DNA from 2 places in the Pseudoalteromonas sp. NS-SX12 genome. Region 1 is predicted to be linked to the other one. Evidence: predicted binding sites of a transcription regulator. Region 1 holds the regulator's gene; the other holds the start of a gene.

Region 1 (4,033 bases):
CCAAACTAGACAGCAGATCGTCTACTTCATCTTGACCTGAAACCACATCTTCACGTGATTCAGCATTTATAATTGGACCTTCAGCTACTTGGTCTAATTCACCATCAGCAACCATTTGTTGTTCTTGTTGTATTGTCGTTTCAGGCGATTCATCATGTTCTACAGGTGTGCCAAACACAGTTAACATATGAATCAGGCTATCCTCGACTTCTCGGACAAGCTCGATTACGCGTCGAATAACTTGACCTGTGAGGTCCTGATAACCCTGGGCCATGAGCACTTCTGTCATTAATGCATTTAATTTATCAGAATTTGTTTTTGCTTCGTCCATAAAGCCGTTTAGCTCATGACATAACACTTTAAACTCACCAACTTTAAGATCTCGCGACATTAATTTGTCCCATTTGGGCTTAATATTGTTGAGACCTGTTTGCAAGTTATCGGCAATAGGCAGCGATGCTTCAACGGCGTCCATCGTTGTATTCGCAGCTTGCTCTGTCATTTCCATAACATAATTGAGACGTTCTTTTGCGTCAGGAATAGACTCAGTTGTTAACGCCGATAAAGTGGTATCAAGTTGAAAATTTTTCAATGAATCATGCAGTTGACGAGTTAGTTTGCCTACCTCATCAAATAATTCATCTTGCTCAATTGCCGTAACTTGCTTTAGCAGCTCTTGCGCTTGTTGTTGCTCATCGTTTTCAAGAAACGCAACTAGCTGCTTAGCTTGTTCTAAGGTAATTTGAGGCGCAGCACTTGCTGACATAAACCTCTCCTTCCCGTTAGCCTAAACGCTCAAAAACTTTATCAAGCTTTGTTTTAAGCGTTGCTGCTGTAAATGGTTTAACGATATAACCGTTTACACCTGCTTGCGCTGCAGCAATGATCTGCTCTTTTTTGGCTTCCGCAGTTACCATTAGTACCGGTATGTGTTTTAGACTGTCATCCGCGCGAATCGCGCGCAGCAAATCTATACCTTGCATACCTGGCATATTCCAATCCGTAACTACAAAGTCAAACTCTTGGTTTTGCAGCATTGGTAGCGCAGTGCTACCGTCGTCTGCTTCTTGCACGTTTGTGAAACCAAGATCTCTTAACAGGTTTTTAATGATTCTTCTCATCGTTGAAAAGTCGTCAACTACAAGAATTTTCATGTTTTTATCCAAAATATCCTCCAGTGAGGTATGCACCTAATTGTTTACTTACTACTTTTATTCTATATCCAGTCATGGACTTTTGCTTTAAGGCGCACCATGGCCTGACTATGTATTTGGCTCACTCTTGATTCACTCACTTCAAGAATTAGCCCAATTTCTTTTAAATTCATTTCATCATTGTAGTAAAGTGACAGCACTAACGCTTCTCTTTCTGGCAAAGTTTGTATTGCCTCTACTAACGCTTTATTAAATTTATCCTGTTGAATATCAACTAATGGATTTTGTTCTTTATTGCCGAGCCCTGCGTCGATGACATCTTCATCAACACCGAGATCTTCAATGCCGATAATTTTACCATTGCTTATATCCCTTAGAATATGATGGTACTCATCTAACGTAATATCAAGTTTTTCAGCTACTTCACTGTCTTTTGGTTCACGTCCGAGTGATGATTCTAGCTGATTGATGACCGCGGCGACTTCACGGGCGTTTTTATGTACTGAGCGAGGTACCCAGTCTCCTTTACGCGTTTCATCAATTATTGCACCGCGAATACGAATACCCGCATAGGTTTCAAAGCTCGCACCTTTACTGCCATCAAAGTTCTTAGCAGCCTCAATGAGTCCTATCATGCCTGCCTGAATGAGGTCTTCGACAATAACGCTCGCCGGTAGACGCGCTAAAATATGGTAGGCAATGCGTTTAACCAACGGCGTATGCTGTTCGACAAGTTGCGATAATTGATTTTGATTAGCATAGGCAGCGGTTCTTTTCATAGGCGTTCCTAATTACTAACCAGTTTCTCAATGAAAAACTCTAGGTGTCCTGACGGCTGATTTGGAATTGGCCAGCTCGCCGCTTTAGTTGCAAGTGCTTTGAACGCAATTGCTGCAGGCGATTTTGGAAATACGTCAACAATGGTTTTTTGTTTACGAATCGCTTTTCGAATATTTTCATCAAATGGAACTGTTGCGACTAGCTCAAGCGATACATCTAAAAAGCGGTCAGTTACTTTTGATAATTTTGCGAAAAGCTCTTGGCCTTCTTTTAAGCTGCGTACCATGTTCGCAACTATTTTAAATTTGTACACACCGTGCTCACGGCTTAACACTTTAATCAGTGCGTAAGCATCGGTTATTGATGTTGGTTCATCACACACAACAACAAGCACATCTTGTGAAGCGCGGGAAAAACTAAGCACCATATCTGAAATACCGGCCGCAGTGTCAACGACTAATACATCATAGTGTGAGTCTAATTCGCCAAAAGCGCGAATAAGGCCAGCGTGTTCAGATGGTGTTAATTCCACCATATTTTGAGAGCCAGATGTCGCAGGTACAATTTTCATACCATACGGCCCTTCAACTAAAATATCTTCGAGGTCACATTCACCTGAAAGCACGTGAGAAAGGTTACGCTCTACACGCAAACCCAGCATTACATCACAGTTTGCTAAACCCAAATCGGCATCGAGTACCAGTACTTTTTGGCCTTGCTGAGCCATGGCGATTGCCATGTTTAGAGAGACATTGGTTTTACCAACTCCCCCTTTACCTCCAGTTACCGCAATTACTTTTACAGCCTTGTTGTTGTTTTTCATTTTCCGCAGGCCACTAGCTTGATCTAATTCTGGGTTAATCATACATTCCTACTGCTTGATGCGCCATGCTTGATGCACGTCTTGCTTGCGCGTTTGTTCGTTTTGCATACAACTGCTGAGCTTTGCTGACCAATTTTTCCGCATTTGCCACACGAATGTCCTCTGGTACACGCTGCCCATTGGTAAGATAGCCTATTGGCAGACGATTTTGAATGGCTACACTGATAATTTCACCTAAACTTAGACATTCATCAAGTTTTGTGAAGATACAACCACTTAACTGTACCTGTTTGAACTGTTTAATCGCCTCTTGCTGTACTTCAAGCTGTGCTGTTGAACTTAACACAAGGTAACTGCGAATATCTACTCGGCTATTGCGCATTAAGGTGTTAAGTTGCTCAGTCAAACGTATATCTCGTTGGCTCATTCCTGCTGTATCAATTAATACTAGACGCTTATTTCTTAAATGATAAAGAATTTCAGTGAGTTCTTCTGCATTTTTAACTTGCTTTACTGGGCAGCCAATAATACGACCATAAGTCGATAATTGCTCATATGCGCCAATACGATAAGTATCTGTTGTGATTAGCGCGATATTGTTGGCGCCAAATTTTTGTGCGCCAAGTGCAGCTAGCTTTGCAACTGTGGTAGTTTTACCTACACCAGTAGGGCCAACTAGCGCATATACGCCACCACGACGCAAAATCTCATTATTTGCAGTGTATAGCTGTTTGCTCAGCATATTAAGTGTTTCTTGCCACGCTTGACGCGGTGCAACGTCATCTGGAATAAAACACGCAAGCTGGTCCGCTACTGCTTCACTGATACCCATACCTTTCAAACGGTCGAGTAAAAGTGCACGAGTTGGGTCACGGCGCGCCATATCTTCATTCATTAAGCCAGAAAGTTGGTGCTCAAGTAACTGTCTGATCGATGCCATTTCATCACGCATCGCTTGCATTTCATCAAGCGACTGAGCTTGGTTGCCATAACTGCTTTGCTGCTTTGGCTTAGCAAAGCTATCAAGGGCATCTTGCTTTGTCGATGTGAGTGAATCATCGTCATCAAACCAATTACGAGGCTGCTTTGGCTCAGGTGCTTTATCAAATTGAGGTGATTTTTTCGCTTGGCGCTCAAGTAATGCCGATAAACTATCTGCTACCGCTGCTTGTTTTTCAGGGGTCGCTGTTTGCGGTTTTGGCTTAACAAAATTATTACTAAAACGAGGTTTTTCTTCGCTTAACTTAGGCGCTGCAGGTGCAGCTTGCACTGACTT
Region 2 (4,033 bases), 180 kb from region 1:
TCAACCATCGCCTGATTAAATACACCACTGAGTGATGTATGTAATATAACATGAAGCGGTGCTGTTCTGGGATCAGCCTTTAGTTCGGCTGTTAGCGTATATCCATCCATTTCTGGCATTTCTACGTCTGAAATAAGTAGGGCTACTCGTTCAGTGACCACACTTTGACAATCTTTCTCGGCAATTTCTTTCAGGCGAACTAGCGCCTCTCGTCCATTTTTTGCCACCTCAGTTTGCACGCCTAATGGCTCAAGCGCCCGTTTCACTTGGTTTCGCGCAACTGTCGAATCATCGGCAATAAATACTATACGCTCACCAAGATCTTTTTGCATTTCACCATCTGAAACCAAATCAGCGCTCACCTCTGTGTTTACTGGGCAAATTTCATTCAGTATCTTTTCTACATCTAGTATTTCAACGAGTTCCTTTTCGATTTCAGTTACTGCAGTTAAATACGAATAACGGCCCGAACCTGACGGAGGTGGCATAATTGATTCCCAGTTGATATTAACGATACGCTCAACCGAGTCGACTAAAAAGCCCTGCACTGAACGGTTATATTCAGTGATGATAATAAAACAATCTTTTGTATCTTGAATCCCAGGACCACCAATAGCTAAAGAAAGATCGATAACCGAAATTGTTTGCCCACGTATGTGCGCCACACCTTTAACATAATGATTAGATTTTGGCATTGCCGTTAAGTTAGGACATTGTAAAACCTCACGTACTTTAAATACGTTAATTCCGAACCGCTGCCTGCCTTTTAACTTAAACAGCAACAACTCTAGCCTGTTTTGACCTACGAGTTGCGTTCGCTGATTAACCGAATCTAAAATGCCTGCCATTTCAATCTCCTAACTTGAAGCAATGAAAAGGAATACTTCTTGCTTCTTTGTTATTGTACTACCGTATAACCTTGATGTGCCATAATTTTGACACTCGCTAGTTATACCTTGTTTTACCCATAAAGCATAGTCGAAACATTATGAGTTTGTTTAAAAAAAATCTTTATTTCTTTATTTTAATACAAATTGCTGCGCTTGCTATGACTTCACTCAAAGCAAAGGTTTACAGTAAGTTAGAATTGCAGCAAATCGCAATAGATTATGTTGCCGATAACAAACAACCCAACCCTAACCAACCCCCTAATTCGCAGTTGTCGATTACGGCGTTACCGCTCGACACTCGTATTAAAACGCGAACATGTCAGCACGAGTTGCAAGTAAGTGCTGCAAATCCTATCAATACTAATCGGCAATCTACTATAAAAATTAAGTGTTTAGATCAAAATAATTGGCAAGTTTTTGTGCATGTAAAGCAATTAGAGCTCGTTGAAGTGATTACAGCTGCAAAAGGGATCAGTAAAGGGCAACGAATTACCGCACAACATTTAACCAGCAAGCAAGTTGCAAAACACTTAACGCGTTCGAATCAATTTAAATCGAGTACTAACCTAATAGGTAGCCGCAGTAAACGAAATGTTCGTGCGGGACAAACTATCAACTACAATTATATTTGCACTATTTGTAAAGGCGATAAAATTACTATTTTGGCAAGCTTTAAAGGCATGACAATTAAAACACAAGGTGAAGCGCTTGAAGATGGACGCATAGGCGACAACATTAGTATTCGAAATGTAAAATCTAAAAAGAAAATTCAGGCAAGAGTTTTAAACACTGAGCTGGTAAAAGTCACAATTTAGCGCTGTACTCTAGTAGAAATTTCAGGTTAAATAAGAGGTTACAAATTTAATAAAAATAGTGCATTTTTTATTAAAGGTTGTACCCGAGATGCCGATACATAAGATGTGAAATCTTAGTAGAGAGAACTGTCATGGTTAATCAAATAAATCAAGGCTCAAACAGCCAAGCAAACGTCAGGCTTGAAAGCTCTAAGCAGCAAGCGTCTGAAACTGCTAATAAACAAGTGCAAGTGAATACTGCTACTGCAAAGGCAACTAGCGATTCAGTAAGCATTACACCGCAAGCTCAACAGCTTAAAAAGCTAAATGAAAAAGCGGAGCAATCATCAGGTATTGATGAGAAAAAAGTAAACGAGCTTAAAAAAGCGATCGCTAACGGCGAGTATAAAATTGATGCAGAGAAGCTTGCTGAAAATATCAATAAGCTTGAATTTAAACTTTTCGGTCGATAGTTTATGAATCTAGAACAGATATTAGCGCAACAACTTGATGAGTTGAATACTATGGCTGACATCCTAAAGCAGGAATTAGAAGCGATAGTTGCGCGCGATCATGAATCGTTGATATCTGTTGTTGAAAGCAAAGTTGCATCGTTGCAGTCAATTCAGCAACGTGACCAACACATTGCCAAATTAATTGATCAAGACGGTATTGATAAAGCTGAATATCAGCCAACAATCAACCAAATTAATCAGGTATTAGCTGACTGCAAAAAGCAGAATGACGTGAACCAAGTTGCAGCAAATCAAAGCCAGATTGCTTCACAAAAATTAAAGAATATCTTATTTGGTAAAAGTCATACCGGATACGACAAAACGGGCAAATCTTTCTCTCTACCTAACCCGATTGCTCGCGGGCTAAAAGCGTAATCTGAATTTACTAATAAAAAGTAACCTGCTAGTAGTAGGTTACTTTTTTTACGTTTCTTGGTTTTGTTTGACCAATATATAAGTCATGTACCAATTTCATATCTAGCTCAACTTCTGTTGCATACGTATCACCCACAGCGTAGCTTTTGGTCACTTTCGCACCACGTACAACACCTTGTACACGAACTTTCAAAGTATCATTACTAGCGATTAGGCCTTTAACGCTCGTTTGCGCGTCAACTTTTTGTCCGTAGACTTGTTCCGCGAGCTCACGATAAGCCTCAAGCTTTGATGCCTTCATTGCCATAATCGATTTTTGCTCTGTTGTTGTACCGGGTTGCAAACTGATCGGTGCATACCCTACCGCATACAGCACTGGGTAGTTATCTGGTGTTTGGTATTCATATTCAATATGTTTATCAAACAGTTGGCTACAGCCACCTAATAAATATAAGCTCGTTACCAGAGTTGATGTTTTGAAAATTGATTTCAACATGTTGCCACCATACAAATGCATATTACATTTGAATTAGCAATTTTCGCGCCACTGTATAGTTTGGTACAGAAATTGAATATACAGACTAAGGTTTAAATTGAGATCTGCGCTATGCGACATCTAGTATTACTTCTTTTTATTGTGAGCTTTTCGTCTCATGCAATTTGGTATGAATCAACCGGCCAAGCCAAAATACGCAATGGTAATGTTGAACAAGCTCGAATGATGGCAACCGAAAACGCTATTCAGCAAGCTCTACTTTTTTCAGGTGCGCAAGTTACTAGTCTACAGCAAGTGGTAAATGGCATTTGGCAAACACCAAGTACCCAAGTTTACTCTCATGGAGCAATCGATCAGATTGAAGTAATTGATGAAATTCAATCAGACAACACGCTCTCAATTACACTTAGACTCGATATTTTAGATAATAGCGAGACTTGCCAAAATTCATCGATTAAAAAGAATGTGGCTCTAACAAGAACAGGTTTCAAAACTCCGAGCCATGCAACTTATGGTCAAATTTTTGAATTACCAAAAGCATACAGCGAAAAGCTCGCAAAGCATTTGTATCAGTTTACTCATTTATTCAACACAAAAGCCGATATTAACCGTAAGCTTAATACCAAAAACCTATTTACTGCGCATTTTGATGCCAACTCAAGCGCGCTTATTCAACAAATTGCCGACCAAAATAACAGTCAGTTTGTCTGGATTTCGCAAATAGAAGACTTATCTCTTGGTGAGCAACAGAGTTCATCGTTAGCATTTTGGCAAAATAAAGCTTATGAACGTTTTTTCTCGATTAATACGGCGCTATACAATGGCTTAACTGGCGAACTGCTGAAACAAACACACTACGATACATTTGCCACCTGGCAAACCAAAAAAACAGCCCGTATCGATGTGAACAGTGAAAAATTTTGGACCATGCCTTATGGACAAGCAATATCAGATATCAACTTA

What was found. Region 1 encodes FliA, which starts transcription of late flagellar genes. Its sites were predicted from a motif close to CTAAAGNTNNNNNNNNNNNNGCCGATA; they were not measured.
Region 2: flgM (flagellar biosynthesis anti-sigma factor FlgM) is a predicted target of FliA. The motif match lies at 1,776-1,802, and genes of this name have one in related genera.

The regions. Positions count from the first base shown of each region.
Region 1 covers NZ_CM170634.1:2,985,487-2,989,519, forward strand. The annotation lists gene AC2IOM_RS13885 (protein phosphatase CheZ) at 1-766, opposite strand, end outside; gene cheY (chemotaxis response regulator CheY) at 783-1,166, opposite strand; gene AC2IOM_RS13895 (RNA polymerase sigma factor FliA) at 1,217-1,933, opposite strand; gene AC2IOM_RS13900 (MinD/ParA family ATP-binding protein) at 1,942-2,799, opposite strand; gene flhF (flagellar biosynthesis GTPase FlhF) at 2,792-4,033, opposite strand, start outside.
Region 2 covers NZ_CM170634.1:106,431-110,463, forward strand. The annotation lists gene AC2IOM_RS00560 (chemotaxis protein CheV) at 1-848, opposite strand, end outside; gene flgA (flagellar basal body P-ring formation chaperone FlgA) at 989-1,705, shown strand; gene flgM (flagellar biosynthesis anti-sigma factor FlgM) at 1,837-2,157, shown strand; gene flgN (flagellar protein FlgN) at 2,161-2,574, shown strand; gene AC2IOM_RS00580 (LPP20 family lipoprotein) at 2,603-3,070, opposite strand; gene AC2IOM_RS00585 (flagellar assembly protein T N-terminal domain-containing protein) at 3,182-4,033, shown strand, end outside.